DNA from 2 places in the Mycobacterium adipatum genome. Region 1 is predicted to be linked to the other one. Evidence: predicted binding sites of a transcription regulator. Region 1 holds the regulator's gene; the other holds the start of a gene.
The links. The regulator LexA, encoded in region 1, represses DNA repair genes until DNA is damaged. The targets are predictions, from matches to a motif close to CGAACANNTGTTCG.

Region 1 (16,228 bases):
CCAACCGCGCCGAGCGGGTGACCGTCAGCGGCCGCAAGATCGTCATCGCCACCGGCACCAAACCGGCCCGCCCCGCCGGCGTGGAGTTCGACGAGCAGCGGGTGCTGGATTCCGACGGCATCCTCGACCTCAAGTCCATCCCGAGCTCGATGGTGGTGGTCGGCGCCGGCGTGATCGGTATCGAGTACGCCTCGATGTTCGCCGCGTTGGGCACCAAGGTCACCGTCGTCGAGAAGCGCCCCAACATGCTGGAGTTCTGCGATCCGGAGATCATCGAGGCGCTGAAGTTCCATCTGCGCGACCAGGCGGTGACCTTCCGTTTCGGCGAAGAGGTCACCGCCGTCGACGTCGGCACCGCCGGGACCGTCACCACGCTCGCCAGCGGCAAGCAGATCCCGGCGGAGACGGTGATGTACTCGGCCGGGCGGCAGGGGCAGACCGATCACCTGGACCTGCCCACCGCCGGGCTGGAGGCAGATGGCCGGGGCCGGATCTTCGTCGACGACAACTACCAGACCAAGGTCGACCACATCTACGCCGTCGGCGACGTGATCGGCTTTCCGGCGCTGGCCGCCACCTCGATGGAGCAGGGTCGCCTCGCCGCGTATCACGCATTCGGCGAGCCGACGCATTCGATCACCGAGATTCAGCCGATCGGCATCTATTCGATTCCCGAGGTGTCCTATGTCGGCGCCACCGAGGTCGATCTGACCAAGGATTCCGTGCCGTACGAGGTCGGGGTGTCGCGCTACCGCGAACTGGCCCGCGGGCAGATCGCCGGGGACTCCTACGGCATGCTCAAGCTGCTGGTGTCGACCGAGGACCTACGCCTGCTCGGCGTGCACATCTTCGGCACCAACGCCACCGAGATGGTGCACATCGGCCAGGCGGTGATGGGCTGCGGCGGGACCGTCGAGTACCTCGTCGACGCGGTGTTCAACTACCCGACGTTCTCCGAGGCCTACAAGGTCGCCGCACTCGACGTGATGAACAAACTGCGCGCGCTCAGCCAGTTCAAGAGCTGACGGGACTTCCCGCCACCTCCCCTGTGTTGCACCAATGTCCGGGGTCGCACACGAGCACCGCGACAAAGTGCGAGACACTAGTGAACAGGAGGTGAACCACATGGCCGATAACCAGGAGCAGCATTACCAGCCCGAGCAGAACGGTATGTACGAGCTGGAGTTTCCTGCCCCACAACTGTCCGCCACGGACGGTCGTGGGCCAGTGATGATCCACGCGCTGGAAGGATTTTCCGATGCCGGTCACGCCATCAAGCTGGCGTCCCAGCATCTGAAGGACACCCTCGACACCGAGCTGGTCGCGTCGTTCGCCATCGACGAACTGCTGGACTACCGGTCACGGCGGCCGATGATGACGTTCAAGACCGATCACTTCGCCAGCTACGACCAGCCCGAGCTGAACCTCTACGCGCTGCACGACAGCGTCGGCACCCCGTTCCTGTTGCTGGCCGGCATGGAGCCCGACCTGCGCTGGGAGCGTTTCGTCACCGCCGTGCGGCTGTTGGCCGAACGGCTGGGCGTGCGGCAGACCATCGGCCTGGGCACCATCCCGATGGCGGTCCCGCACACCCGGCCGGTCACGTTGACCGCGCACTCGGCAAATTCCGAGCTCATCGCCGACTACACCCCGTGGGTCGGCGAGGTTCAGGTACCGGCGAGTGTGTCCAGCCTGCTGGAATTCCGGATGAGCCAGCACGGGCACGACGCGGTCGGATTCACCGTGCACGTGCCGCACTACCTGGCCCAAACCGCCTACCCACCGGCCGCCGAGACCCTGCTCGCCGAGGCAGCCCGGGCGGGGGCGCTGCAGATCCCCCTGGCCGCGCTCGGGGAGGCCGCCGCCGAGGTGCACACCAAGATCAACGAGCAGGTCGAGGCCAGCGCCGAGGTGGCTCAAGTGGTGGCCCAGCTGGAGCGTCAGTACGATGCGTTCGTTGCCGCTCAGGAAAATCGCTCGTTGCTGGCACGTGACGAGGAACTGCCCAGCGGTGACGAACTGGGCGCCGAGTTCGAGAAATTCCTCGCCCAGCAGGCGGACGGCAAGTTCGGGGAGGGCTTCACCGACGGCGAGGAGTGACCGACATGACCGATCGCAAGCCGAACCTGCGCAGCGTGCCGGAGATCTCTCCGGCCCTGCAGTTCCGCACCATCCACGGCTATCGTCGAGCGTTCCGGGTCGCGGGTTCGGGTCCGGCGATCCTGTTGATCCACGGCATCGGCGACAACTCCACGACCTGGCACACCGTGCAGGCGATGCTGGCGCGGCGTTTCACGGTGATCGCGCCCGATCTGCTGGGCCACGGACAGTCGGACAAGCCGCGCGCCGATTACTCGGTGGCCGCCTACGCCAACGGCATGCGCGATCTGCTCAGCGTGCTGGACATCGACCGGGTGACCGTCGTCGGCCACTCCCTGGGCGGCGGCGTCGCCATGCAGTTCGCCTACCAATTTCCGCAGCTGGTCGACCGGCTGGTGCTGGTCGGCGCGGGCGGGGTCAGCAAGGACGTGAATGTGGCGCTGCGGGTCGCGGCACTGCCGGGGGCCACCGAAGCGCTGGCGCTGCTGCGGTTGCCGCTGGTGCTGCCCGCCCTGCAGGCGGCCGGACGCATCGGCGGGGCCCTGTTCGGGTCGACCGGACTGGGCCGCGATCTGCCCGACGCCCTGCGCGTGCTCGCCGATCTCCCCGAGCCGACGGCATCCTCGGCGTTCGCCAGGACGCTGCGCGCTGTCGTGGACTGGCGCGGCCAGGTGGTCACCATGCTGGATCGCTGTTATCTGACCGAATCCGTTCCCGTGCAACTGGTCTGGGGTACCCACGACTCGGTGATCCCGGTCAGCCACGCATGGCTCGCACATGCCGCGATGCCGGGCTCGACGCTGGAGATCTTCGAGGGATCCGGGCATTTCCCCTTTCACGACGACCCTGACCGTTTCGTCGACGTGGTGCAGCACTTCATCGACACCACGATTCCCGCGGAGTACGACCACGAACTGCTGCGCGGCCTGCTGCGCACCGGTATGAGCGAACGCGCGATCACCGGTTCGCTGAACACCAGGGTCGCCGTGCTCGACGCGATGGGCGCCGACGAGCGCAGCGCCACCTGACTACCATCGGGGTATGGCCGTCGATGTTGCAGTCCTGCGAGTGTTCACCGATGCACGGGGCGAGTTCGGCAATCCCCTCGGCGTGATCGATGCGGCGACCGTGGATCCGGCCGACCGCCAACGCGTGGCCACCGAATTGGGTTACAGCGAAACGGTGTTCGTCGATCTTCCGGAGCCGGGAGCGGCGAGCGCACACATGCGGATCTTCACTCCGGTCGCCGAACTACCGTTCGCCGGGCACCCGACGGTGGGCACCGCGTGGTGGCTCAAGCAGCGCGGCACACCGGTGCGGACGCTGCACGTCCCGGCGGGTCTGGTGCAGGTGGAGTATCTGCCGGAAGCCGACGGCGAGTGGACCGTGATCAGCGCCCGATCGGACTGGGCACCCGATATGGCCATCTACCACCTGGAGTCGGTCGAGCAGGTGCTGGCCGCCGACACCGCCGATTACACCGACGACGTCGAGCATTACCTCTGGGCGTGGACGGACGAGTGCCGGGGCGCTCTGCGGTCCCGGATGTTTGCGCCGCACCTCGGCATCGCCGAGGACGAGGCGACCGGCGCGGCGGCGGTACGGATGACCGACCACCTGAGCCGAGATCTGCTCATCACCCAAGGCAGAGGCTCCGAGATTCGTACGTGGTGGGACCCGGCGGGTTGGGTCAAGATCGCGGGCCGGGTGGTAGCCGACGCCGGCGTCCGACTGGATTGAATCAGCCGGAGGTGGAGACACGGTGGGCGCGCAGCGCCTCGATCTCCCGTTCGAAATCGTCGGCCGAGGTGAAGGACCGGTACACCGAGGCGAACCTCAGATAGGCGACCTCATCGAGATCGCGGAGCGGGCCGAGGATCGCGAGTCCCACGTCGTGGCTCGCAATCTCGGGCGAACCCGCGGCCCGCACGGCGTCCTCGACCTGTTGTGCCAACAGGTTGAGCGCATCATCGTCGACCTGTCGGCCCTGGCATGCCCGGCGCACACCCTTGATGACCTTCTCCCTGCTGAACGGTTCGGTCACCCCGCTGCGCTTGACGACCGCGAGCACCGCGGTCTCGACCGTGGTGAATCGACGGCCGCATTCCGGGCAGGACCGGCGACGCCTGATGGCCTGACCCTCATCGGTTTCCCGGGAGTCGACGACACGTGAGTCCGGGTGACGACAGAACGGACAGTGCATCACCGCTCCTTCGCCGCACCGCAGATCGACCAGTTCGAATGTCGTCGAGCCTACCTGGGTACCGCAGAGCACGCGTCAGCCGATCGGTGCGATGAGCGTCTGCCCGGCCTGCACCGTGCCTGTTTCGAGCTTGTTGAGCTCGCGGATGCGCTCGACGATCTGGCCCGCGGGCGCATCCGGGGCCACCCGGTGGGCGATGTGCTGCAGCGTCTCACCGTCCTGCACGTACACCACCGACAGGCGGGTGGGCAGCTGGACGGGCTCTTCGGTGGGACCGCCCAGCTGGGCGACGAGCCCGAGCCACAGGGTGATTGCGCCGGCCAGCAGGGCCAGCAGCACCGTGGCGGCCGGTGTGATCGGCCGGCGCCGGTGCGAGGCGCGGGACATCAGCACCCCGCTGCCGCGGTGGCCCAGGGGTGCACCACCGGGGCGGCGCGAGGATGGGACACGACGCCGGCGCACGACGACGTCGCGGGGCAGGGGCCACACCTCGGCGGCCATTGCGGGCCGCGGCGACCGAGCCGGGGCGTACGCACTGTGCCGAGTGTCCGGGCGAGCTTCGAGAATCGTCATCTGAGCGCCTCTCCGAGTAGGGGTCTTTCGCTTCTGTGTTCGAATGCTAGTCGATCATGTGTTCGATGAATAGAACATGTGATCGAACTGTTGCGAAACGATAGACCGGGGCACCGACAAGTGGACGCGTCCCGCGCGGCCACCCGCCGGGCCGAGGGCGAACACGACACGCCTCGAACACATGTTTGATTATCTGTGCGGTGGCGACTACATTCGGGCACATGAGCGACAGCACCGAAACCCCTGAGGCACGCTCCAGCCTGACCGAGCGTCAGCGCACCATCCTGGAGGTCATCCGCACCTCCGTGACCAGTCGCGGGTATCCGCCGAGCATCCGTGAGATCGGCGACGCCGTCGGCCTGACCTCCACCTCGTCGGTGGCGCACCAGCTACGCACCCTGGAACGCAAGGGTTACCTCCGCAGGGACCCGAACCGGCCCCGCGCCGTGGACGTGCGCGGTTCCGACGATGTGGTGACCCCCATCGTGACCACCGATGTGGCCGGGTCGGACGCGCTCCCCGAACCGACATTCGTGCCGGTGCTCGGCCGGATCGCCGCGGGTGGCCCCATCCTGGCCGAAGAGGCCGTCGAAGAGGTCTTCCCGCTCCCCCGCGAGCTGGTCGGCGAGGGTTCGCTGTTCCTGCTGAAGGTGGTCGGCGAATCCATGATCGACGCCGCGATCTGCGACGGCGACTGGGTGGTCATCCGCCAGCAGAACGTCGCCGAGAACGGCGATATCGTCGCGGCCATGATCGACGGCGAGGCGACCGTGAAGACCTTCAAGCGAACCCGCGGTCAGGTGTGGCTGATGCCGCACAACCCGGCGTTCGAACCGATCGACGGTAACGACGCGGTGGTGCTCGGCAAGGTCGTCACCGTGATCCGCAAGATCTGACGGACCCTCAGTCCGCCCGGACGAATCCGTTCGTCCGGGCGAATTCCTCACTGGCGAACCAGATCTCGGCCTCGGTGTCGCGGTAGCCCGGGCTCCCCGGAGCCCAGTACAAACCGGTCTTGGTGTCCGCCTTGATCGGGTAGCCCTCCGGCGCCCGGTAGCGGTCACCGGTGGCCAGCCGCATCGAGGTCCATCCGGCGTCCTCGGGCTCGTCGTCCTGTATCGCGGCGTGACGCCCACTCGGGAAATCCGGTTCGTACGCGGTCTGCGGCGGCGCGATCACCGCGGTGGGTGACTCGATCCGCGTCGGCGCGGTGTCCACGGCGTCCGGGTCGTCGTCGAAACTCAGCACCGCATCCTGCTCGGCGTCGAGCTCTTCGAGATCGTCGGCGTCGACATCGCGCTCCGCGGCGGGTTCGCCGTCGTGGTCGTCGGCGTCGTATCCGTCGCCGTCGTATCCGTCGCCGTCGTACTCGTCGCTGTCGTACTCGTCGGCGTAGTCGTCACCGCTGTAGTCGTCACCGTCCTCGGTGCCGGATTCGGCCGGCGGCGCCGACGCCCACGGGCTCTGCGGGGTGTAGGGAGCCGGTTCCGGGCGGCTGGGGTACCCGGATTCGTAGCGGTCCCCGTATCCGCCGCTGTAGCCGCGTTCGTAGGGATCCTCACCGTCGTGGTGACCGTCGTCGAAGTGGCCGTCACCGAAGTGGTCACCGTCGCGGGGACGGCGGTTACGCAGGACCGCGACGCCGATCAGCGCGAGCACACCGAGCAGCGGGATCAGGCCGAGCAGCCACCACCAGGAGAACCAGCTGGCGCCCTTGCCGGAATCGCCGTCGGCCTGCGGCCCGTCCGCCGGGGCCTGCGGCGCGTCCGCGCCCGGCACCTCGAGTCCGGCGAGCTGAGACTGCAGACCGGCGGGCTCGGTGCTGAACTTCTTGGCCGCCCGGTCCCACGAGATCGAACCACCGTTGAACTGCTGGCTGACGATATCGCCGTTCTCGGTCTGGTCGGCCTTCGGCGCCCCGAGCTCACCGGTGGCGCCACCCAGCTTCTGCCATGCGGCGTTCATCGCGCCACGCACGATGACGGCGCCGAAATCGGGTGTCCAGAAGATGACGGGCTGGTCCTCCGCGGCGAACTCGACCACCCGACTCTGCGGGGTCAGTCCGCCATCGGCCTCGCTGGTGGTGGGGAACCCCAGATCGCCGGTCGGCCCGCCGACACTCTCGTACTTGGCCAGCACCTGTCCGGTGACCACGTTGGCGCCGGTGTCGGGGCTGTAGAAGATCTTGCCGCCGGCGTAGTTCTGCCCCACGCCGTCGGCGCCGATCGCGTACTGCGCGCCCTCCTCGGCGCCCAGCGGCCCGAGTGCGCCGCCGGCGGCACGGCGGGCGGCGGCGATGGCAGAGGTGGCGTCCGAGGGGACCTCGATGGCCCCGAGCTGACCTGCCAGCTCAGGCGGCACCGTGGTGAAGGCCTTGGTCTTGCGGTTCCACGAGATCTCACCGCCGGTGAACTTCTGGGTGACGACATCGCCATTGGTGGTCTCATCCTCGCTGGGTACGCCGAGCGCTCCGGCCGAACCCCCGAGCGCATCCCAGGCCTGGTTGATGGCGCCGCGCACGACCCGCGCACCGGTGTCCGGCGTCCAGAAGATGACCGGCTTGTCCGGCGCGCTGAAGGTGGAGTTGCGACTGTTGGCCGCCCGGCCGGGGCCCTCGTCGATGGTCGGGAAGCCCAGGTCACTGTCGGCAGGACCGCCGAGCGACTCGTACTTCTCCAGGATCGCGCCGGAGACGATATGCGCGCCGGTATCGGGGGTGAAGAAGATCTTGCCCGAGGCAAAGTTCTGCCCGAAACCGTCACCGGCCGGGTAGACGCCACCGTCCTTGGGGCCCAGCGGACCGGTCTCACCGCCGCCGGTCTCCCAGGCCGCGGTGATCGCCGCGTCGGCATCACTTTCCGGCGTGGCGACGGCCGGCGGCGCCATCAACACCGACGCGAACAATCCGGCGCTCACGAGCCCTACCGCAAGCCGCCCGGCAATCCTGCTAAGCCGGGATCGCTGCCTGGTCATCGGTCCTCCCCGAAGTCGTGCAAAACCACACGAAAGTATCGCGTTCGTCAACTTTGCGTCAGCCGACCACGAAGTCGTGGGATATCGCCACCTGCGCGTTATGCGTGTCGGACCTTCACACCCCCAGGCCGCGGCCGATGATCTCCTTCATGATCTCGGTGGTTCCGCCGTAGATCGTCTGGATCCTGGAGTCCAGGAATGCCCGCGCGATCGGGTATTCACGCATGTAGCCGTAGCCGCCGTGCAACTGCAGGCAGCGGTCCACCAAACGCACCTGCGCCTCGGTGCTGTACCACTTGGCCATCGCCGCCTGATCGACGGTGAGCTTGCGGTCCAGGTGCAACCGGATGAACTCGTCGACCATGATGCGGATCGCGGTCGCCTCGGTGGCCAGTTCGGCCAGCACGAACCGGTTGTTCTGGAAGCTGCCGATCGGCTTGCCGAACGCCTTGCGCTCCTTGGTGTACTGCAGGGTCTGCTCGAGCGCGGACTCCATCGCCGCGGCGGCCATCACGGCGATGCTGATGCGTTCCTGGGGCAGGTTCTGCATCAGATAGAGGAAGCCCATGCCCTCCTGGCCGAGCAGGTTCTCCACCGGAACCTGCACATCGGTGAAGGACAGTTCGGCGGTGTCCTGGGCATCGAGGCCGATCTTGTCGAGGTGGCGTCCCCGCTCGAAGCCCGCCATCCCGCGCTCGACCACCAGCAGGGAGAAGCCCTGCGCGCCCTTCTCCGGGTCGGTGCAGGCCACCACGATCACCAGATCGGCGTGAATGCCGTTGGTGATGAACGTCTTGGACCCGTTGAGGATGTAGTGGTCGCCGTCGCGGACGGCGCGGGTCTTGATGCCCTGCAGATCGCTGCCGGTACCGGGTTCGGTCATTGCGATCGCCGTGATCACTTCGCCGCTGCAGAATCCGGGCAGCCAGCGCCGCTTCTGCTCCTCGGTGGCCAGTTCGATCAGGTACGGCGCGATGACATCGTTCTGCAGGGTGAAACCCAGTCCGCTGTGGTGGCCCGCGGCGGTCTCCTCGGTGATGACGACGTTGTAGCGGAAGTCCGGGTTGCCGCCGCCGCCGAACTCCTCCGGAACGGCCATGCCCAGAAAGCCCTGCTTACCGGCTTCACGCCAGACCTCGCGGTCGACGATCTTGGCCTTCTCCCACTCCTCCCGGAACGGTGCCGCATGGCGCTCCAGGAAGGCGCGGTAGGACTCGCGGAACAGATCGTGCTCGGGCTCGAACAGGGTGCGGTCGTATTTGACGACGCCCATCGTGTGACCTCCGGTACTGGTATCAGGGTGCGTGGCGCCCAACATATACCAACCAGATGGTTGGTAGAGCCGCCGGCCGGGGCTCTAGGATCGGTGCGTGTCGCGAGCCAGCCTGGCCCACTGGGGCGCTTTCACCGCCGAGGTCAGTGCCGGCGACCTCACGGCCGTGCGCCCGCACGCCGGTGACGACGACCCCTCGCCCCTGCTGGGCAACCTGCCCGGTTCCATCCGGCACCGCTCCCGGGTCGCGGGCCCGGCGATTCGGCGCGGTTGGCTGGACAACGGGCCGGGGCCAAGTGTTCGTCGCGGCGATGACGAGTTCGTGGCGGTGTCCTGGGACGAACTGTCCGATCTGCTCGCCGGCGAACTACGACGGATCATCGCCGAACACGGCAACGAGGCGATCTACGGCGGGTCGTACGGCTGGGCGAGCGCCGGCCGGTTCCATCACGCGCAGAGCCAGGTGCATCGCTTTCTCAAACTCATCGGCGGCTACACCTCCTCGCGGCACTCCTACAGCCTCGGCGCGACCGGGGTGATCATGCCGCGGGTGGTGGGCACTCATGACGATCTGTTCAAACGCTCCACGCAGTGGGAGGTGATCGTCGAACACACCGATCTGCTGGTGGCCTTCGGCGGTCTGGCGCTGAAGAACACCGGGATCAACCACGGTGGCACCACCGCACATCCGGCACGCGACGCGCTGCGCCGGTTCCGGGAGCGGGGCGGGCGCATCGTGTCGTTCTCCCCGCTGCGCGACGATGTCGACGGCGACCACGAATGGCACGCCCCACGACCCGGCACCGATGTGGCCGTCATGCTCGCGCTGGCCCATGTGCTGGCCACCGAGGACCTCGCCGATCGCGCGTTCCTGGACACCTACTGTGTCGGGTACGACCGTTTCGAGCGGTACCTGCTCGGCACCGACGACGGCGTGCCGAAGTCGCCGGCCTGGGCCGCGACGATCAGCGGGCTGGCGGGAGAGGACATCACCGCGCTGGCCCGCCGGATGGCCGCGGGCCGCACCCTGGTGACCATCAGCTGGTCGCTGCAACGCATCCGCCACGGCGAGCAGGCGCCGTGGATGGGCCTGACGCTGGCCGCCATGCTCGGCCAGATCGGCTTGCCCGGAGGCGGTTTCGGGCACGGCTACGGATCGATGAACGAACCGGGGCTGGCACCGCTGCGCTTCCCGTTGCCGGTGCTGCCGCAGGGCCACAATCCGGTCTCGACGTTCATTCCGGTGGCCGCCGTCAGCGATATGCTGCTGCACCCCGGCCGGGAGTACGACTACAACGGCCGGCGCCAGACGTTCCCGGATATCCGCCTGGTCTACTGGGCCGGGGGAAATCCGTTCCACCACCACCAGAACATCGGCCGGTTACGCCGCGCGCTGGCCCGGCCGGACACCGTCGTCGTGCACGACCCGTACTGGACGGCGATGGCCAAGCACGCCGATATCGTGGTTCCCTCCACCACCGCCTATGAACGCGACGACTACTCCGGCTCCCGCAATGACCCGATGCTGATGGCGATGCCGGCACTGGTCGAGCCCTACGCACAGGCGCGCGACGACTACACCACCTTCGCCGAACTCGCGCGGCGCTTCGGCGTCGCCGACGAGTTCACCGAGGGCCGCACCGCCCGGCAATGGCTGGCGCACCTGTATGCCACGTGGTCGGCCGGTGTGGACTTCGATGCGCCGTCCTTCGACCAATTCTGGGCCGACGGGCAGCTACGGCTGCCGACCGAGCCCGGGCTGACCCTGCTGGCCGATTTCCGCGCCGACCCGCACACCAACCGGCTGAACACTCCGAGCGGCCGCATCGAGATCTTCTCCGCCGAGATCGACAGCTTCGGGTACGACGATTGCCTGGGCCACCCGGCCTGGTTCGAGCCCACCGAGTGGCTGGGCGGTGAGCGCGCGCGGACCTACCCGCTGCACCTGATCGCCAACCAGCCCGCCAGCCGGCTGCACGGCCAGCTCGACGGTGGCGCCACCAGCCAGCAGTCGAAAGTACAAGGCCGCGAACCCATCCGGATCCATCCGGCGGACGCGGCCGACCGTGGCCTGGCCGACGGGGACGTGGCGCGGGTGTTCAACGACCGCGGCGCCTGCCTGGCCGGCGTGGTGATCGACGACCGGCTGCGCCCGCGGGTGGTGCAGTTGTCCACCGGCGCCTGGTTCGATCCGCTCGAGCCGGGCGACCCGGATTCGCTGTGCGTGCACGGCAACCCGAATGTGCTGACCGACGACATCGGCACCTCGGCGCTGGCCCGTGGCTGCACCGGCGCCCATGTGCTGGTGCAGCTGGAGAAGTTCACCCAACACCTGCCACCGGTGCGGGCGCATGAGCCGCCGGTGATCCGCTAACCCGGGGACAATCGCGGTGCGACGAGGTCGACGAAGGCGTCGACGACCCGGTACGCGTCGGCGATCGGTTTGCCGTGCAGAAGCGCGCCGGAGAGCATGGTGTTGACGATGCCCCACAGCATGATCGCGGTGTCCGCGGATTCCTGGTCGCCCAGTGAGGCGAAATCCGCGGACAGGGCCCGCAGGGCGATCGCGGCGAAGTCCTCCATCAGGGCGGCCGCATTGGCATCGGCGGTGTTCTGCAACAGCATGCAGACCTTGAAGAAGCCGGGACGACGCTCGAAGGTGGCGATGATGCCGCGGACCTTCTCCCGCACCCGCCGCTCCGCCGGGCCGGTGTCGGCGACTGCGGGCGCGAATACTGGCTGCGCCCAGTCCATCAGCACCGCGGCGTAGACATGCTCCTTGGAGCTGAAGTAGCGGTACAGCGTGCCCAACGCGACATCGGCCGCGTCGGCGACATCACGCATCTGGATGTGGTCGTAGTCCTGCGCCTTCAGCAGAGCCTGCGCGGCGGCCACGATCTGCGACCGGCGGGCCTGTTTGTAGCCGGGCATGTCGGTCATGGCGGCCTCAATTCCTCGGCAGCCCGAGGATCATCGTCGCGATGATGTTCAGCTGGATCTCGATGGTGCCGCCGCCGATGACCTCGGCGGGCATCATCAGGCTCTGCCCCACGGCCGGCTGCTCGCCGCCGCCGACCATGGCCGCGCGCCCGCTGAAGACCAGCGCGTCGGCGGTCACCCGGCGCACCAGCAGCGCGGTGCCGACCTTCCCGACGCTGCTCGCCGGGCCCGGGCCGTGCCCGGCGAGCCGGCCCAGGGTGTCGCGCACCGCCAGTGCGCCGATGGCATTGGTCGCCGCCCGGACCTCCCCCAGCGCCCGGCGCACCGTCACATCCGCCGCGCCGGCCCGGCGGGCCAGGGCGCGCAGCTCGCTTTCCTTGTCCAGCTTCACGTAGGCGCCGATCGCCACCCGTTCATTGGCCATCGTGGCCAGTGCGTGGGACCAGCCCGCGGTGGGTTCGCCCACCAGCATCTCGTCGGGAACGAAAACGTCGTCGAAGAAGACCTCGTTGAAGTGTTCGTCTCCGCTGGCGGTGCGCAGCGGTCGGACCCGGATTCCCGGGGTGCTCATGTCGACGAGGAAGTACCCGATACCCTTGTGTTTCTTGGCTTCCGGATCGGTACGCGCCAGCAGGGCACCCCAGTCGGCACGCTGCGCCGAGGATGTCCATACCTTCTGGCCCTGAATCACCCATCCGCCATCCACTTTGGTCGCCCTGGTCGACAGCGCGGCCAGATCCGATCCGGCACCGGGTTCGGAGAACAGCTGACACCAACCGATCTCGCCACGCATCGTGGGCACCGCGAACCGCTCGCGCTGGGCGTCGGAGCCCGCGGTGAGCACCGTGGGCAGGATCCACTGCGCAATGCCCAGCGACGGCCGCACCAGGTGGGGTCGCTTGTCGTATTCCTCGTCGATGATCAACTGCTGCGCCGGTGAGGCATCCAGACCCCACGGTGCGGGCAGATACGGCACGACCAGGCCGGCATCGGCCAGCGCGGTGCGCTGCGGGCCGGTCCAGTACTCCGCATATTCGGGGTTCTGCCGACCGGGCCTCTCGTTGCGCAACGCCGCCGCGGCGTCGAGTGCCGCCGCGACACCGGCGCGGAAATCCGGCTCGACCGCGGTGAGCTCGATGGTGAAGTCTCGCCCGGGTAGGTCCGGATCACCAAGGGCGCGTGCCCAATCCGTCACCGGTCCGATGGCGGCGGCCAGGCTGATGGCACGTTTCCAGTACAGGTGCAGGTCATGCTCCCAGGTATAGCCGATCGCGCCGAACATGGTGAGCGCATCGACCACCAGTTCGGGCAGCCCACCGATGGCGGTAACCGCGGCGCCGGCGGCCGCGATGTGGTGCTGGACGGCCGACTGGCCCGCGCCGCGTACCGCATCCCACGCCGAGGCCGCGGCGAGTTCGCTGTTGATGAACAGCATGGCCGCCTTGTGCTGCAGGGCCTGGAACGTGCCGATCGGGCGGCCGAACTGCTCGCGCACCTTCAGGTAGGCGACGACATTGTCCACGCACCAACGCGCGATGCCCGCGGCTTCGGCGGCGATGAGGCCGACCGCGATGCCCCGGGCGGTCCGCTCGTCGATACCGGGCAGCGGTTCGGCCGGCGCGCGGTCGCATTCCAGGGTGCCGACATCGCGGGTGAGGTCGGTCGGTGATTGCGCCTGCACCGTGACGCCCGGTGCGCTCGCGTCCAGGGCGAACCAGAGTGTCTCGCCGGCAGCGGTTTTGGCGCCGACCACCAGCTGCTGCGCGGAACTCAGGCCGAGTTGCGGGCCGGCAGAGCCGCTCAGTTCCCAGCCCTGGGCACCGGCGCCGGCCCGGATCTCCCCGTCCCCGGGTAGCAGCAACGCCGCCGTGCGGCCGTCGGCGATACCGGCCAGCAGGGCACGGGTGCCGGGCCGGTCGGTGTCCGCGGTGGCCACCACCGCACCGGCGATGACGGTGGGCAACAGCGGGCCCGGTAGCAGTCCGTAACCGGCCGCGTCGATGACGCAGGCGGCGTCGGCCAGCGTGCCGCCCTGCCCGCCGAACTCCTCGGGCAGGTGCACCGCATGCAGACCCTGGTTCACCAGGGCCGGCCAGAAGTCGGGCCGGTGCCCGGCCGCGATCGCGTCGAATTGTGATCTGGTCAGTTCCAGTCCCCCGTGCCGGCGGGCGAACCCGGCCATGGTGTCGGTGAGCTGGACCTGTTCATCGGTGAGTGCCACGACCACGAGAGCCTCCTAGTGCGCCGCGGTGTAGCGCAGCAGGGTGATGTCGGCGGCGGGGTGATCGACGAAGACCCGAGAGACCGCCATGCCGATGCGAAGGTGCGCGGGATCGACGCCGACGAGTTCGGTGGCCAGCCGCGGGCCTTCGTCCCATTGCACGACGGCGAGCAGATGCGGTACCGCGTCGGCGAATTGCGGCGCGACCGGTCGTTGCGCGACGGCGAAGCTGACGAGCGTGCCCATACCGGAGATCTGGCGCCACTGCAGATCATCGGCGAGGGTGCCGGGTGCGAGCACGCGCGGATAGAACACGTAGGCGTCCAGCGATGGCGAGAACTGGATCCAGATCTCGTGCCGGCGCAGGCCGTCCCAGAACGGGGCCGACGTCGGGGTGGGTAGCGGCAGTGGGCGCGCCAGTGCGTCATTCACGATCTAGTCCCCCTCCAGCACGAGTGCTTCTTGCTCGCTGAGCACGCCACCGTTGCCGGACACGAAAGCCCGGTGACAGTCGGCGATCTGGGTCGCCTCGGCGCGCCCCATGAGCTGGCGGGTCGCATCGCAGACATGGTGCATACCCCCGGCGTTACCGGGCTGGCCGTAGCCGAGCTGGCCGCCCGCGGTGTTCATCGGGAAATCGCCACGGAACGTCAGGTCGTGGTCGGTGACGAACTGCATGCCCTTGCCCTTTTCACAGAACCCGGCGTCCTCCAGGGTCAGCAGCGCGGTGATGGTGTAGCAGTCATAGATCGACACCATGTCCATATCGGCCGGCGTGGCACCGGCCATCCCGAACGCGGACTCGGCGACCGTCACCATCGGGGTCTGCAACGGATCCGCGGCGTACACCGGCGACTTGTAGGGCACCCGTTCGCCGAATCCCTTGATCCACACCGGCCGGTGGCGGCTCTTGCGGGCCAGCTCGGCGTTGGTGACCAGCACGGCCGACCCGCCCATACACGGCATCACGATCTCCAGCATGTGCAGCGGCGAGGCGATGATCGGGCTGTCCAACACGTCGGCGATGCTCAACGGCTTGTCCCTGAACACCGCGCCCGGGGTGTGGTTGGCATTGACCCGTTGGTCGACCACGATCTTGGCCATCGCCGACTCGTCGTAACCATAAGCGGCGGCGTACATCTGAGCGACCTGCGCGTAGGGCCCGTTCTGCCCGAGATAACCGTAGGGAATCTCGAACTCGGCCTGCGGTGAGCCGTAACGGTAGCTGGACGCGCCGTAATACAGGGCATCACCCGGATCGTAGGGACGCTCGGGCGACATCGGGGTGAGGTAGTTGGCCGGGATCGCGCACAGCACTGCCTGGCAGATCCCCAATTCGATGGCCGCCGCGGCGCGCCACACCATCGCCGCGCCGGACGCGCCGCCGAGATCGACGAGTTCTGCGTAATTGACCGCCAGCCCGAGATACTCGGCAACGGTGGACGAGACGAACAGCTGGGACTCCATCACCCCGCAGGTCACCAGCCCGTCCACCTGGTCGACCGTCAATCCGGCGTCGGCGACCGCCGCCGCGGCCAGCCGTGCCCACTGCTCGAGGATGAACTCGGGCGCGCCGGTCGGCTTGCGCGTGGCGGGCAGTTCGTGGAAGCCGACGATCGCGGCGTCGCCTCGCAGGCCCATGTGGTGCTCCCCTCGGATCGGTCACATGACAATATTAGAATGAGATTCTACTTTCAATTCGGGGTGGATTTTCGGTTCCGTCAACGCCCGGCCGCCCAGGGTGCGACGATCCGATTGGCTCTTACCCGGGGGTGACAGATGCGCAGTACACGACGGTTCATCACGACCGTGCTGACCTTGCTGGCAGCGGTTCTCATCACGGTCGCCTCGACGCTGACGATGGCCGTCGCGCTGGCGGCGACGGCGCTCATCGTGCCGGGCACCGGCACGCCGAACGCCAATATCGTCACCGGCTACCTGGAGA
Region 2 (16,228 bases), 2.1 Mb from region 1:
GCGATCCGGATGGTGGCCGGGACCGGATGCCACCTGCACCTGGTGGAACCGCTGGGCTTCGACCTGTCCGAACCGAAGCTGCGTCGGGCCGGGCTGGACTATCACGACCTGGCGTCGGTGACGGTGCACCCGGACCTGGCCGCGGCGTGGGCGGCGATCGGTCCGGCGCGGGTGTACGCATTCACCGCGCACGCCGACCGGTCGTTTGCCGAGATCGCGTACCGGCCCGGCGATGTGCTGATGTTCGGACCCGAACCGACCGGCCTGGACGAACAGACCCTGGCCGATCCGCACATCACCGCCCGGGTGCGCATCCCGATGCTGGCCGGACGGCGTTCGCTGAACCTGTCCAATGCCGCGGCCGTCGCCGCCTATGAGGCGTGGCGCCAGCAGGGGTTCACGGGCGCGGTGTGACTACCAGGTGTTCCAGTGGGTGAGTTCCTCGGCGGGCAGCCGCTTGGCCTTCTTGAAGTCGGTGCCCTTGGTGTAGGCGATCGGGAACAGGCCGCCCTGGGAGTACCTGTCGAACGGGATGCCGAGCAGTTCGGCGGTCTGCTTCTCGCCGTCGCCCATCAGGTGCAGCGATGTCCACGCCGAGCCGAGGCCGCGGCTGCGCAGCGCCAGCATGAAACTCCAGACGGCGGGCATCAGCGACCCCCAGAATCCTGCGCTGAGGCCGGCCGGGGCACCGTCGGGCCGGCCCTCCAGGCAGGGAATCAGCATCACCGGCACCTCGTGCAGGTGATCGTTGAGGTACTTCGCGGAGTCCACGACCTTCGGGGTCCGCTCGTCGCGGCTGTCGCCGTACTGGGGTTTGGGCGCATCGAGGTAGGGCGTTGCCGCGACCCGGTAGATGTCGGCGATCGCCTTTTTCTTCTCCTCGTCCTCCACAAAAACCCACTGCCAGCCTTGGGAATTGGAACCGGTCGGCGCCTGCAGGGCGATGTCCAGACATTCCAGGAGCACCTCGCGCGGCACCGGTTTGTCGAAATCGAGCCGCTTGCGCACCGAACGCGTGGTGGTCAGAACTTCATCCGCGGTCAGGTTGAGTGTCATAGGGCGAGACTACATTCGCGGGCATGACTGCAGACCTGACACCGGAGATCATCGACCGGCTGACATCCGACAGCTACGGCTGGCTCACCACGGTCGCGAAGTCCGGACAGCCGGTGCCCAAACTGGTGTGGTTCTTCTTCGACGGCACCGACATCGTGGTGTACACCGAGCCCGGCGCGGCCAAGGTGCGCCACGTCCGTAACCATCCGCAGGTGAGCCTGAACCTGGACTCCGACGGCAACGGCGGCGGGATCATCGTGGTCGGCGGGCCGGCCCGGGTGGATGCCGAGGGCATCGATCTCCGCGAGGATGCACCGTACTGGGCGAAGTACCGACAGCTGTCCGACCAGTTCGGGCTGACGGAGTCGATGGGCAACTTCAGCACCCGCCTGCGGATCAGTATCGAGAAGGTGTGGACGACGCCGACGGAGTAGTGGTCACTGGAAGTCCCGCGACCGCGACCGCACCCTCAGGTCGATCGGGCTCATCCTGTCCGCGGCCACCGTCACCGCACCGGTGGCGTTCTGCACGATCCCGCGGATGACCAGTGCCGACGCGGCCTGCGCCAGCTTGCGGTGGCGGGCCCACACCCCGCGTGAGCACATCACGTTGACCATGCCCGTCTCGTCCTCCAGATTCATGAACGTCACCCCCTGTGCCGTCGCCGGTCGCTGCCGGTGTGTCACCGCGCCGGCCACCAGCACGCGGGTGCCGTCCGGCACCGACAGCAGCCGATCGGCGGGCACGATCCCCATCTCGTCGAGCGTCTCGCGCAGAAACTGGGTCGGATAACTGTCCGGTGACACCCCGGTCGCCCAGACGTCGGCGGCGGCCAGTTCCAGCGCACTCATCCCGGGCAGCGGCGGGATATGCGATGACGATCCCACCCCCGCCAGCCGGTCCGGCCGCTCAGCGGCGGCCGCGCCGGCAGCCCACAGTCCCTCCCGGCGGGTGATGCCGAAACAACCGAGCGCACCGGCGGTGGCCAACGCCTCGGTCTGCGAGACCGAAAGCTGCACTCTGGCCGTCAGATCCAACAGCGTGGCAAACGGCCCATTGGCCCTGCGTTCGTCGACGATCCGTTGGGCCAGCTCATCACCGATGTGGCGGACGCTGCCCATCCCCATCCGCACGTCCAGCCCGCGGTTCTCACAGCCGGCGTGCGCCAGGCTGGCGTTGACATCCGGGCCGTGCACCAGCACGCCGTGCCGGCGCGCATCGGCGACCAACGACTGCGGTGAGTAGAAACCCATCGGCTGGGCCCTCAGCAGCGCCGCGCAGAACACCGCAGGATGATGCAACTTGAACCAGGATGAATAGAAGACCAGCGAGGCGAAACTCAGCGAATGACTCTCCGGGAAACCGAAGTTGGCGAAGGCTTCCAGCTTTTCGTAGATCTTCTCGGCCACCTCGCCGGTGATGCCGTGCCGCTCACGCATCCCGTCATAAAACCGGCCGCGGAGGCGCCGCATCTTTTCCGTGGACCGTTTCGAGCCCATCGCCCGGCGCAACTGATCGGCCTCGGCCGGGCTGAACCCGGCACAGTCCACCGCCAGCTGCATCAGCTGCTCCTGGAACAACGGCACACCGAGAGTCTTGCGCAGCGCGGGTTCCATCGACGGATGGTCGTAGACGACCTCTTCTTCACCGTTGCGCCGCTTGATATATGGGTGCACCGACCCACCCTGGATCGGGCCGGGCCGGATGAGTGCGACCTCGACCACCAGATCGTAGAAGACCCGCGGCTTGAGCCGGGGCAGGGTGGCCATCTGCGCCCGGGATTCGACCTGGAACACCCCGACGGAATCGGCGCGCTGCAGCATTTCGTAGACCGCAGGTTCGGACAGGTCCAACTTCGACAGGTCCACGTCGAGCCCCTTGTGCTCACGCACCAGGTCGATGGCATAGTGCAGGGCCGACAGCATGCCCAGGCCGAGCAGATCGAACTTGACCAAACCGATTGCCGCACAGTCATCTTTGTCCCACTGCAACACGCTTCGGTTGGCCATCCGGGCCCATTCCACCGGGCAGACATCGGCGATCGGGCGGTCACAGATCACCATGCCGCCGGAGTGAATGCCCATGTGCCGGGGCAGATTCGATATCTGGGTGGCCAGGTCGACCACCTGCTCGGGGATGTCTTCGACGTCGGGCGAGTCGGCCAGGCCGTTCCACCGGCTGATCTGCTTGCTCCAGGCGTCCTGCTGGCCCTGGGAGAAGCCGAGGGCGCGGGCCATGTCGCGGATCGCGCTACGGCCCCGGTAGGTGATGACATTGGCGACCTGGGCGGCGTAGTCACGACCGTACGTGTCATAGACGTACTGGATGACGTCCTCGCGCAAGTCCGATTCGATGTCGATATCGATATCGGGTGGGCCGTCACGTGCCGGGGACAGGAACCGTTCGAACAACAGCTCGTTGGCGATGGGGTCGACGTTGGTGACCTTGAGCGCATAGCAGACCGCCGAGTTGGCCGCCGACCCTCTTCCCTGGCAAAGGATGTCGCGCTCCCGGCAGAACCGGGTGATGTCGTGCACCACCAGGAAGTAACCCGGAAAGTCCAGCTTGTCGATGATCGACAGCTCGTGTTCGATCTGCGCGTAGGCCTTGGGGGCCCGGTCCGGCGGACCGTAGCGTTCCCGGGCCCCGTCGCGCACCAGTTGTCGCAGCCAGCTCGATTCGGTATGCCCGTCCGGCACGGTGAACGGCGGGAGTTGGGGGGCGATCAACGCCAGCCCGAACGCGCACTGTTCACCCAATTCTGCTGATGCCGTGGCAATCTGAGTGCCGAACAGCTGGGCCATCTCCTCCCCCGACCGCAGGTGCGCTCCCCCCAGCGGGGCCAGATACCCGGCCGCATCGTCCATCGAGTTGCGGGCCCTGATGGCCGCCATCGCCATCGCCAGCCGGCCCCGTGCCGGCACCGCGAAGTGCGCCCCGGTGCTGGCGATGACGCCGAGGCCGAACCGGGGCGCCAACGCGGCCAGGACGGCGTTGCGTTCGTCGTCGAGCGGATGTCCGTGGTGGGTGAGTTCGACGCTGACCCGGTCGGCACCGAACCGGTCCACCAGGTCGGCCAGCGCCCGCTCCGCGGCGTCCGGTCCGCCGGTTGCATACGCTTGCCGGACATGACCTTTGCGGCAACCGGTAAGGACATGCCAGTGCCCACCGGCAGCCTCGGAGAGCGTGTCGAAGTCGTACCGCGGTTTACCCTTCTCGCCGCCGGCCAGGTGCGCGGCCGAGATCTGGCGCGACAGCCGCCGGTATCCCTCCGGGCCGCGGGCCAGCACCAACAGATGCGGCCCGGGCGGGTCGGGCTGTTCGGTGCGAGGCACGTTACCCAGCGACAGTTCGGCGCCGAACACGGTGGCCATGTCGAGTTCGCGGGCGGCCTCGGCGAAACGCACCACCCCGTAGAGGCCGTCGTGGTCGGTCAGCGCGATGGCCCGCAGATCCAGCCGGGCAGCCTCCTCCACCAGCTCTTCGGGGGTGCTAGCGCCGTCGAGGAAACTGTAGGCCGAGTGCGCGTGCAGCTCGGCATACGGCACCGAGGAGCCGGAACGCCGTACCCCTTCCGGCTGGTACGCGCCACGCTTGCGCGACCAGGCGGGGCTGTCCCCGCCGTCACCGGGGGGCTCCAGGGGAAGGCCGGACCGCCGCGGCTTGCCGCGCGGCCTGCTGTTGAGCACCCGCTCCATCTCGGCCCAGCTCGGCGGCCCATTATGCCAACCCATCGAACCACTCTATCGAACACCTGTTCGATATGTCCAGGTGTGCTCCCCGACTGCCGATGTGATGTATCAGGACATCGGTGACAGTTCTGTATCAGGACATCGGTGACACTTTGAGGGGTCTTGGTGGTGACACTTCTGCGCCGAGGCTGCGGGGGTGGCTGTTAATGAACCTATCGATCCTCGTGTCCGGTTGGCGATCTCACAGTGGCCTGATGACGCGCCGCGTGGGGCGGTCTCGACGTTCTGCGCCGAGCACGGCATCTCCCGAAAGTCGTTCTACGCGTTACGTCAGCGCGCGAAGACCGATGGGCAGGCCGAGGTGCTCGAACCCAAGTCTCGGCGGCCCAAGTCGAGTCCGTCGAAGTTAACTGAGGAGGTTAGGCAGCAGGCCGTGGCCGTGCGTGCCGCTCTGGAGGCGTCCGGCCGCGACCATGGACCGATCAGCGTGTACGACAAAATGCACGCGATGGGCTTGCCGCAGGTCCCTTCCATCGCGGCGTTGGCACGGATCTTCCGTGAGGCCGGTGTGGCTCGTCTTGAGCCCAAGAAGAAGCCCCGTTCGGCATGGCGACGGTTCGTCTACTCGGCCCCGAACGCGTGCTGGCAAGTCGACGCCACGCAGTACGTACTCACCGGTGGTCGCACGTGTGTGATCTTCCAGCTCATCGACGACCACTCCCGCTACGCGGTGGCCTCCCATGTGGCGTGGACAGAGACTGCCGAAGCGGCCATCGCAGTGTTTGACAAGGGTGTAGCAGCCTGTGGTGTTCCTCAACGGTTGTTGTCGGACAACGGAATTGCGCTGAATCCCTCGCGGCGTGGCTACCTCGGCCGACTCGTCAAGCACCTCTCGCGGCTAGGGGTTCAGGCAATCACCGGCAAGCCCGACAAGCCCACCACGCAAGGCAAGAACGAGCGCTTCCATCAGACCTTGTTCCGCTACCTCGACAAGCAGCCGCTTGCCAGCACGCTGGCCGAGTTGCAGGCCCAGGTCGATGCGTTCGACGACATCTACAACACCGAACGCCCCCACCAAGGGCTGCCTGGACGCGTCACACCGCGCACGGCCTGGGAGGCAATCGCCAAAGCTGACCCGCCGCGCCCCAGGCCCGACGCGCCGGTTCGTCCAGCGGTCACCACACCGCGCAGGTCTGCGCCAACCGACCTGCCTGCCGGCACCAACGTCGCAACCCTGACCAGCGGGGGCACCCTCGTCCTCGCCGGAGTTCGCTATCAAGTCGACGGCGGGCGCGGCTTCGAACAGGTCTTGGTGGTCATCGACGGCGAGAAGATCACCGTGGCTGACCTGGACGGCGAAGTCCTCATCGAACACACCCGACCCGCACCGGGGGTGAAGTACGTCGGCAACGGACGCCCCCGTGGTCCGCGCCCCAAGAACGAGAAACCGTCACCGATGTCCTGATACATCAACTGTCACCGATGTCCTGATACAGAACTGTCACCGATGTCCTGAGACATCACAGCGCCCGTCCGTCGAAAGTGGGGCCTATTGGCCCTAGGCGCGCGCGCGACCCGGTCGCACACTGACAGGTGCTGGAGGTCTCCAGGCGAATCCGGCACCGAGGCTGGGGCGGCCGGCACACCCCAGCCGAGTCCACCGACGGAGGTACACCGACCATGACTGACACACCGGACACCCCGAATGCCACCCCCGCCGCGGAGTCGGCAACGGTGGCACCACCACCCCGTACGCACACCGAGCATCGCCCCAGTCGGCTCTACCAAGTCTTGGCGTGGGTCGGCGCCATCACCGGCGTCTTGTTCGTCGTCACCGTGGTTTTCGTCGCCGGAATCGTCATCGGCGGCGGGCCCGGCGGCTACCACGGCTGGACCCGCGGCTACCACCACAGCTATCAGATGGGGCCGCAGGGACCACGGGACGGTTGCCCGATGATGGGCCCCGGGATGATGGGACCCGGCGGCATGATGGGGCCTGGCGGCATGATAGGACCCGGCGGGATGATGGGCCCCGGCGGGATGATGGGGCCGGGCGGGATGATGGGGCCCGGCGGGATGCCTCCCGCACCGACCACGACACCGCCTCAGCGTCCGTCCTGACACGCGGCGCGCTCGACGTTCGCCCACGCGGCATGCCCGCAACCACCGCCGTCGAGCCCGGGACATGTCAGCCCCCTTTGCGATAATGGTCATATGCCGCCTCCGACAGCGCCTTTGGATCGGGATCGGTTCGCGCCCAAGCGTATCGAGGTGTTGTTCGACAAGATGGCGGAGTTGACCGGGCAGCGCAATGCCATCGATGGCCGGTTGGTGGAGATCATCGCCGAGATCGACGGCGCGGGCAGCGCCGATGGAAACTCCTTGTGGGGTGCCACCGGGTGTCGCTCGTTGGCGGGGTTGGTGGCGTGGAAGGCCGGGGTGAGCCCGCGGCGGGCCGAGACCATGGTCGCGGTGGCGCACCGGCTGTCAGAGCTTGGACGCTGCGCGGCGGGCCTGCGCGAGGGCCGGGTGTCGCTGGATCAGATCGGGGTGATCGCCGAACGCGGCGGGCCGGGCTGCGATGAGCATTACGCGGAGTTGGTGCAGCACGCCACGGTCAGCCAGTTGCGGACCGCGGTCAAACAGGAACCGCGTCCCGAACCCGATCCCAAGCCCGAACCGAAGCGGTCGTTCAGCCGTATCGAAAGCGATGACTACACCACCTACCGGATCCGGCTGCCCACGGTGGAGGCCGCGAAATTCGAGACCGCCCACCAGTCCCACCGAGACAAGCTGATCGCGGACTGGAAACGCGACCACGACCCCAAAGACGCGATTGATCCGCAGGACGGGGATCAGTACGACGTCGACGCCGAGACCACGATTTCCGGGCAGGCGCCCCCGTTCCCGAACGCGGTCGATGCGTTCATGAGTCTGGTCGAGGCCGGCTGGGATGCCGACGTGCAGCAGCGTCCGCACGGGCAGCACACCACCGTCGTCATGCACCTCGATGTCGAGAAGCGGGTCGCCGCGCTGCACCTGGGCCCGGCCCTCTCCGATGCCGACCGCCGGTACCTGTTCTGTGATGCCACCTGCGAGGTGTGGTTCGAACACGCCGGTCGCCCCATCGGGGCGGGGCGGACCACCCGGACGGTGGGGCGGCGGCTGCGCCGAGCGCTGGAGCACCGCGACCGCACGTGTGTGGTGCCCGGGTGCGCGGCGACGCGCGGGTTGCATGCCCATCATCTGGTGCACTGGGAGGACGGCGGGCCCACCGAACTGTGGAATCTGGTGTTGCTCTGCCCGTTTCATCACCGCCTGCATCACCGCGGCGGCATCACCCTCACCGGGCCCGCCGACACCCTGAAAGTCACCGACGAAGACGGCGAGGAACTCACCAACACCGCACTGGCCCGCCCACCCACCACGGCGGCACCCGATGTACCACCGTGCCCCGGACCCAAGGGTGAACGCGCCCAATGGTGGTGGTACACACCATTCGAACCGCCACCGGCGTCGATGAACTAGCGCTGCGCTATTCCTGCAACGCCGGAGTATCGCGTCGCAGCGTCTGCCCGGTGAAGAAGTCCGGGCGCTGCGAACGCATCACCAGCATCAGCACCGCGCCGAGCGCCAGAATCCCGAACCCGATGAAGAACACCAGGCCGATACCGCCGATCGCCGCGCCGCTGCCGTTCTCCGGGTTCATGCTCTCGCCGATCGCGATGACGAAGACGGTCGCGAGCATGAGCCCGCCCAGCAGCGGGAAGACGAGCTTGAACACGATGTTGTGAACGCTGTCGAACAGTTCCCGGCGGAAGAACCAGACGCACGCGAACGCGGTGATGCCGTAGTACCAGCAGATCATGATGCCCAGCGCGGCGATGGTGTCCCAGAGTGCGTTGTCGGACAACAATTTCACGACCGTGTAGAACCCGCCGGTGACCACCCCGGCGACCACGGTGGAGTACACCGGCGTCAGGAAGCGCGGGCTCACCTCTGCGAAGCGGGCCGGGAAGGCCTTGTATGCCCCCATCGCGAGCATGGCACGGGCGGCGGGCAGGAAGGTGGTCTGCAAGCTCGCCACCGAGGAGGCGAACACCGCCAGGTACAGCAGCGGTCCGAACCATGGTCCCAGCACCGGGTCGGCCAGCGCCCCGAACACGTTCTCTGAATTCTCCGGGTTGCCCAACCCCAGGCCCTCCTCGCCGGTGCCGGCGTACATCATCACCGCCACCGCGATCAGCAGGTAGGTGACCAGAATCGAGATGACACAGAGCAACCCGGCCCGTCCGGGCACCTTCGTCGGGTCCTTGGATTCCTCGCCGAGGGTCAGACAGGTGTCCCAGCCCCAGAACGCGAAGATCGAACCGGTCAGCCCAACGGCGAACACCGCCAGGGTCAGCCCGGTGAACGGGTTGAACCAGTCCAGATCGAAACTCAGCCCGGCCGGGGCATCGCCTCGGCTCACATGGACGAGAGCCGCGACCGCGAAGGCCACCAGCACCAGCAACTGGAAGCCCACCAGCACGTACTGAACTCGCTCACTGGTGGTGATTCCGCGACTGGCGATCAGCGTGGCGAGCGCGATGAACACCAATGTCGTGATGATGTTGACAGGCTTGTTTCCCGCGAGGTCCGCGATCCCGGGCTGACCGGCCACCCGGGCGATCAATAGATAGAAGAACTCGACCGCGATCGCGGCCAGGTTGGACAGCACGATGATCGAGGCCACCACCATCCCCCACCCACACATCCAGCCCACATAGGGCCCGAATGCCTTGGTGGACCAGGTGAACGACGCCCCGCAGTCCGGGGTCCGGGAGTTCAACTCGCGATAGGCGTACGCGGTGAGGAACATCGGGATGAAGCCGGCGATGAAGATCGCCGGCATTTTCAAACCGACCGTGGCGACGATGACGCCGATGCTCGCGGTCAGCGTGTAACCGGGCGCCACACAGGAGATGCCGAGCACGGCGCCGGAAAGGGTGCCGACCTTGCCCGCCGCCAGGCCTTTCGACACCGTTCCCGAGTCCTGGGTGGTCATGAATTCTCCTCATCGACAGATCGGGGTACGACGACCATCGGAACGTCGAGCACACGCAACATCTTGGCCGCCGTCGAACCGAGGAACAGCCGGCGCGGCGCGGCCAACCGACTGGAACCGACCATGAGCAGATCGCCGTCCTGCCAGGGCAGTCTGCTCACCGCATCCTCCACGGTCGAACCGTCGACCACCGTCGAGGTCACCGAGAAGCCCTCGGGAAGATAGCTTTTCGCCTCCTCCAAGACATGGTGGGCGTGCGCCATCGCCCGCTCACGCAGCGCTTCGGCGTCGCTGCGCAGCGATCCGTACATCGGGTCGAGGGCCACCAGCGACACCAACCGCAACGGCACGTCCGCGGCCTTGGCGGCCCGCAACGCCGCGTCCAGCAGCGCATCGGCACCGGCCCGCTCACCGATGGCGCAGGTCACCTCGCGTACCCGCGGCACGGTCGAAAGCCGAGTGCCCTTCGGGGCCACGGCCACCGGGACCGGGGCCGAATACAGCAGTTCGTTGACCACCGAGCCGAGGGAGAAGTTGCCGACCAGACCGCCGCCCGAACCACCGACGACCAGCGCCTCGGCGCCGAGTCGGCGGACCTCCCGGATCAGGCCGTCAGCCGGTGAGTTGCTGAAACTGACGTGCGGGTGGGCCACCACATCGTCGGGGATCTCGGCCATCGCATCGGCGAGCCATTCCTGCGCCTGTTCGGCCAGCACGTCCTCCGGGACGATGGCGGGGATGCCGCGGTCCTGCGGCAGCACCAGGCACAGATCCAGTTCGGCGCCCAGGCTGCGGGCCAATCGGACGCCGAGGGCGACCGCGTCCGCGCCGCCGGGGATGGCGAGGTATCCGACAACCAGTCTCATCGGGCCATCCTGTCAACGCGCGGCCATGCGCACCGGCGTTTGGGCCTACGAAATCAGTTGTATTCAGCGGCGCCGTCGTCCAGCACCACCCGGGCGTCCGAGCCGTCCGGGTGGGCGGCCTCGGTGCGGAACACCGCGTGGCCTGGCTCGGTGCGCCATATCGACGTCGTCAGCGTCTCGCCGGGGAATACCGGCGAGCTGAACCGCGACGCCACCGCGGTGACCTTGGTGGCGTCGCCGCCCCCGAGTTCGGCGACCAGGGCCCGGCCGGCCACCCCGTAGGTGCACAGGCCGTGCAGGATCGGCTTGGGGAAACCGGCGAGATTCTGGGCGAACCACGGGTCGCTGTGCAACGGATTGCGGTCGCCAGAGAGCCGGTACAGCAGTGCCTGATCGCCACGTGTCGGCAGGGCGACCTGGGCATCGGGCGCGCGGTCGGGGAACTGCGGGGCCGCGGGCCGCTGACCGGGCTGACCGCCGAACCCACCCTCGCCCCGGATCACCACCGTGGTCAGGGTTTCCACCAGCACCTCACCGCTGTCCGGGTCGGCACCGACGCCCTTGAGCATCACCACCGCGTTCTTGCCCGCACCCTTGTCCTGGATATCGGCGACCTCGGAGTGCACGCTCAAGCTTCCGGCGGGCGGAAGCGGCGCGAACAACCGGATCGCCTGGGAGCCGTGCAACAGCAGGCTGAAATTGAACGACCCGATCAGCAGCGCGGCCGCGAACGGCGAGCAGGCGATCACGGCGAAGGTGGGCAGCACCTGCTGCTCGATATCGTGGCTGTTCTCGGTGGTGAAGGCCAGGTCGTCGGTGCCCGCGCCGACACCGAGCGCGTACAGCAGCGTCTCGCGGTCGGTCCAGCTGAAGGTCTGGGGTTCGGTCTTGGCACCGACGGCGTTCGGGTCGAGCGGCATGGGCGGACATCCCTTCGTGACGGCTATGGGGTGTGACCGGGACCATAGTTGACCTTTGCCCGTCCGAGGACCACCATGAGCCGCATGCATTATGTCGTTACCGGCGGTACCGGGTTTATCGGTAGTCGAGTGGTCGCCCGCCTGCTGGCCCGCGACCCCGCCGCCGAGGTCTCCGTGCTGGTCCGCCGCGGGTCACTGCAACACTTCGAACGGCTGTCCAGCAAATGGGGCCCCCGAGCGAAACCACTGGTCGGAGACCTCACCGAGCCCGGACTGGGCCTCGGAGACGACCTCGGCACCGCCGACCATGTGGTGCACTGCGCCGCCATCTACGACATGACCGCACCCGAGGGCATCCAGCGCGCCGCCAACGTCGAGGGCACTCGCGCGGTCATCGACCTGACCCGGCGCCTCGGAGCGACACTGCATCATGTGTCGTCCATTGCGGTGGCCGGGGACTTCCGCGGCGAGTACACCGAGGACGATTTCGACGTCGGCCAGTATCTGCCCACCCCGTATCACCAGACCAAGTTCGAGGCCGAGGCACTGGTGCGCGCCGAACACGGACTGCGGACGCGCATCTACCGCCCGGCCGTCGTGGTCGGCGACTCCCGGACCGGCGAGATGGACAAGGCCGACGGGCCGTACTACTTCTTCCCCATCCTGGCCAAACTCGCCGCTCTGCCCGGCTTCACCCCGATGGTGCTGCCCGACACCGGCCGAACGAACATCGTGCCGGTCGACTTCGTGGTTGACGCCATGGTTCACCTGATGCACATCCCCGACTCCGACGGTCGCACCTTCCATCTCACGGCTCCGAAAACCATTGGGCTGCGCGGCATCTACCGCGGTGTGGCCAAGGCCGCCGGGTTGCCGCCGCTGGTCGGCTCGCTCCCCGGAGCGGCGGTGTCCCCCGTCCTCAAGGCCACCGGCCGCGCCAAGATCGTGCGCAACATGGCTGCCACCCAACTCGGGGTGCCCGCGGAGATCCTCGACGTGGTCGACCTCGCGCCGACATTCGTCGCCGACCGCACCACGGCCGCGCTCGCCCGGACCGGTATCGAGGTGCCCGAATTCGCCTCGTACGCGCCGAAATTGTGGAGATACTGGGCGCAGAACCTGGACCCTGACCGGGCCCGCCGCGATGACCCGGACGGGCCGCTGGTGGGCAGGCACGTCATCATCACCGGCGCCTCCAGCGGCATCGGGCGCGCCTCGGCAATCGCGGTCGCCCAGCGTGGCGCCACGGTGTTCGCATTGGCGCGCAATGCCGCAGCGCTGGACGACCTGATCTCCGAGATCCGCGCCGACGGTGGCGACGCACACGCATTCACCTGTGACGTTACCAATTCCGGTTCGGTGGATCACACCGTCATGGACATCCTCGGCCGATTCGGGCACGTCGACTATCTGGTCAACAACGCCGGCCGGTCCATCCGCCGGTCGGTGTCGGCCTCCACCGACCGCCTGCACGATTACGAACGGGTGATGGCCGTCAACTATTTCGGCGCGGTGCGGATGGTGTTGGCGCTGCTACCACATTGGCAGGAACGCCGGTTCGGCCACGTGGTCAACGTATCCAGTGCCGGCGTGCAGGCCAACAGTCCCAAATACAGCGCGTATCTGCCGACCAAGGCCGCGCTGGACGCGTTCTCCGACGTGGTCGGCACCGAAACGCTCTCGGATCACATCACCTTCACCAATATCCATATGCCACTGGTGAGCACGCCGATGATCGCGCCGTCTCGCCGACTCAACCCGGTGCCCCCGATCACCGCCGAGCATGCGGCGGCGATGGTGGTCCGCGGGCTCATCGAGAAGCCGTCCCGCATCGACACCCCGCTGGGCACACTGGCCGATCTGGGCACCTACTTCACACCGCGGCTGTCCCGCCGTGTCCTGCACCAGCTCTATCTGGGCTACCCGGACTCCGCCGCCGCCCGCGGCGAGGCTGCCGACGAGCCCATTCGCGAGCGCGTACCCCGCAAGCCGTCGCGCGCCGCGCGGACCGTGCGGGTGCCCCGACCGGTCAAGCGGGCGGTGCGGGCGATTCCGGGTGTGCACTGGTAGGGGGCCACACCTATCGTGGTGGCGTGACAGATGTGCGCCTGCCGGTGTTCGCCGACGTCGACACCGGAGTCGACGATGCGATGGCGTTGGCCTATCTGTTCGCCAGCCCGGACGCCCATGTGGTGGGCATCGCGTCGACGGCGGGCAATGTGCCCGTCGCGCAGGTGTCGATCAACAATCTGGGGCTGCTCGAACTGTTCGGGATCGACGATGTTCCCGTCTCCGAGGGCGCCCCGGTGCCGCTGAGCATTCCGTTGCGCACCGCCGAGGACACCCATGGTCCCGAAGGGCTCGGCTACGCGCGACTGCCGGAGACCGACCGATCACTCACCCCGTACGACGCCGCCCACGCCTGGGTCGCCGCGGCCCGCGAATACCCCGGCGAACTCCTCGGATTGGTCACCGGCCCGCTGACCAACCTCGCGCTGGCGCTGCGTCTGGAGCCCGCACTGCCCCGGCTGCTGCGCCGGCTGGTGATCATGGGGGGCGCGTTCGATTACCGCGGCAACACCACCCCCGTCGCGGAATGGAACACCCATGTCGACCCGGAGGCCGCCGCCGAGGTGTTCGCGGTGTGGGGCGCGGCGTGGGGCCTGAGCACGCCCACACATCTACCGATTGTGTTGGGCCTCAACCTCACCGAGAACGTGGCGATGACACCGTCCATCCTGGGCCGGCTGGCCGCCGCCGCCGGTTCCCCGTCGGCGCAACTCAGTGTGCTCGACGATCGGGGCACCCCATCGGCGGCAGCCAATCCGCTGATCCGGGTGCTCGAAGATGCCATGCGCTTCTACTTCGAGTTCCACTTCGACCAGGGCGAGGGCTACCTGGCACACCTGCATGATCCGCTGGCCGCCGCGGTCGCGCTGGACCCCGACCTGGTGCGCTACCAGTCCGCGACCGTCGACGTGGAACTGACCGGCACCCTGACCCGCGGGATGACGGTGGCCGACTGGCGCGGTCACTGGGGGCGGGAGCACAACGCGCACATCGGCGTCGAGGTGGACCCCGCCGCGTTCTTCGAGCGTTTCATCGAGCGGGTCGGCCCCTTCGCGCGCGGGGTGGGACATCGCTAGTTATTCATAGATGCCCTCCACATGCCACTGCCGTTGGCGGTAGCACAGCAGCATCGCCACACCGACACGGTCGCGGGCGTCGACCACCACCTGAGCACGAGCGGTCCGGCCCACCGGTTTGCGTTCGGGATCCCACCAGCGTTCGTCGACCGGCCATGGCCCGGTCCACCAGCTGATATCTCTCCCGTCGCTTCGCTCGCCCCGGACATCTCTCCCGTCGCTTCGCTCGCCCCGGACATCTCTCCCGTCGCTTCGCTCGCCCCGCCCTGGGGACACCAGCCGCACCGGGGCCGAGGAGAACAATCCCCGACTCGTCACCCGCACCGGTTTGCCTTCAGCGTCAAGCACTTCCACCGGATCGTCGAGCAGCACCACCGGCGAGGGCTCGGGCAACTGCCCCGGCCAGGGTTGATCCGGATCCGCCCGGGGTAACGGCTCATCTCCCAACGGGGTGAAGGTGATGCGCTCGGCCGGCCCACGGCCACCGCTGAGCACCGGCACCTGAACCGCCTCCAGCCCCAGCAGACCCTGCACCCGCACCAGCGCCCGACGGGCCCGTAACCGGTCGTCGTCACCGGATGACCCCCACAGCGGGAGCTGCAGCGCGCCGGCCGACACCACCTCCACCGGATGCAGCCGCAGGGTGACAATGGCCGCGGTGGGCCCCGTCCCCCCGGTGGCCCGCCGGGTCAGCCAGCCGTCCAGTTGCCACCGCACCCGATCCGCGGTGGCATCCTCGGTCAGCGGTTCCGCACAGCGCCAAACCCGGTTCAGCTCTTCACCATTGGCGGTGACGGCCTGGATGGCCAGCCGGGTGCAGCCCACCCCGGCGCCTTCCAGGCTGCGGTGCAGTTCGCCGGCCAACGATCGGCCGGCGAAGGCCGCCGCGTCCACCCGGTCGATGGGTGGATCGCAGTTCATCACCGCATCGAGCTCCGCGGGAAGATCACGCCCCGACGGTCCGCGGTCGGGCTCCCCGCAGGCGAATCGGTGGGCGAGAAGAGCGTCCGCGCCGAACCGGGAGGCCACATCGGTGCGCGACAACTCGGCGAACTGACCGATGGTGCGGATTCCCATCCGCCACAGCAGGTCTGCCAGGTCTTCCCGGCTCGCCCCGGAGAGGCTGGGTTCGGTGGCCAACTGCCGGATGGACAGCCCGGACAGGAATGCCGCGTCCCGGCCCGGCTCGAGGATGCGCCCCGCCCTGGCCGCGAACACCGCGGTGGACAACTGATCGGCGATACCGGTCTGGCATTCCGCGCCCGCCGCGGCCACCGCGTCGACCAGCCGTTCGGCGGCCTCCTGTTCTGATCCGAAATAGCGGGATGCGCCCCGGACCGACAGCACCAGCAGACCGGGGCGCAGCACCTCGGCCCGGGGAACCACCTCGTCGACCGCCGCCGTCACGGCCTCGAAGTGGCGGGCATCGCGCGCCGGGTCTGCGGTGACGACGTGCAGCTGCGGGCACCGGGACTGCGCCTCACGACGGCGCAGCCCGCGC

Region 2: the regulator LexA is predicted to act here: its motif matches at 4,804-4,817, upstream of A7U43_RS08920 (error-prone DNA polymerase).

What each region holds. Positions count from the first base shown of each region.
Region 1 is NZ_CP015596.1:3,945,099-3,961,326, forward strand. It holds gene sthA (Si-specific NAD(P)(+) transhydrogenase) at 1-1,025, shown strand, start outside; gene A7U43_RS18725 (proteasome assembly chaperone family protein) at 1,126-2,100, shown strand; gene A7U43_RS18730 (alpha/beta fold hydrolase) at 2,106-3,128, shown strand; gene A7U43_RS18735 (PhzF family phenazine biosynthesis protein) at 3,142-3,840, shown strand; gene nrdR (transcriptional regulator NrdR) at 3,842-4,303, opposite strand; gene A7U43_RS18745 (LysM peptidoglycan-binding domain-containing protein) at 4,379-4,876, opposite strand; gene lexA (transcriptional repressor LexA) at 5,098-5,772, shown strand; gene A7U43_RS18755 (LGFP repeat-containing protein) at 5,780-7,849, opposite strand; gene A7U43_RS18760 (acyl-CoA dehydrogenase family protein) at 7,965-9,122, opposite strand; gene A7U43_RS18765 (molybdopterin guanine dinucleotide-containing S/N-oxide reductase) at 9,220-11,496, shown strand; gene A7U43_RS18770 (TetR/AcrR family transcriptional regulator) at 11,493-12,062, opposite strand; gene A7U43_RS18775 (acyl-CoA dehydrogenase) at 12,070-14,289, opposite strand; gene A7U43_RS18780 (Zn-ribbon domain-containing OB-fold protein) at 14,299-14,715, opposite strand; gene A7U43_RS18785 (thiolase family protein) at 14,719-15,924, opposite strand; gene A7U43_RS18790 (PE-PPE domain-containing protein) at 16,063-16,228, shown strand, end outside.
Region 2 is NZ_CP015596.1:1,855,306-1,871,533, reverse strand. It holds gene A7U43_RS08935 (tRNA (cytidine(34)-2'-O)-methyltransferase) at 1-414, shown strand, start outside; gene A7U43_RS08930 (nitroreductase family protein) at 415-1,056, opposite strand; gene A7U43_RS08925 (TIGR03667 family PPOX class F420-dependent oxidoreductase) at 1,080-1,490, shown strand; gene A7U43_RS08920 (error-prone DNA polymerase) at 1,494-4,790, opposite strand; gene A7U43_RS08915 (IS481 family transposase) at 4,945-6,213, shown strand; gene A7U43_RS08910 (hypothetical protein) at 6,429-6,869, shown strand; gene A7U43_RS08905 (HNH endonuclease signature motif containing protein) at 6,963-8,276, shown strand; gene A7U43_RS08900 (APC family permease) at 8,284-9,795, opposite strand; gene A7U43_RS08895 (universal stress protein) at 9,792-10,661, opposite strand; gene A7U43_RS08890 (MaoC/PaaZ C-terminal domain-containing protein) at 10,715-11,581, opposite strand; gene A7U43_RS08885 (SDR family oxidoreductase) at 11,666-13,651, shown strand; gene A7U43_RS08880 (nucleoside hydrolase) at 13,732-14,727, shown strand; gene A7U43_RS08875 (DNA polymerase Y family protein) at 14,728-16,228, opposite strand, start outside.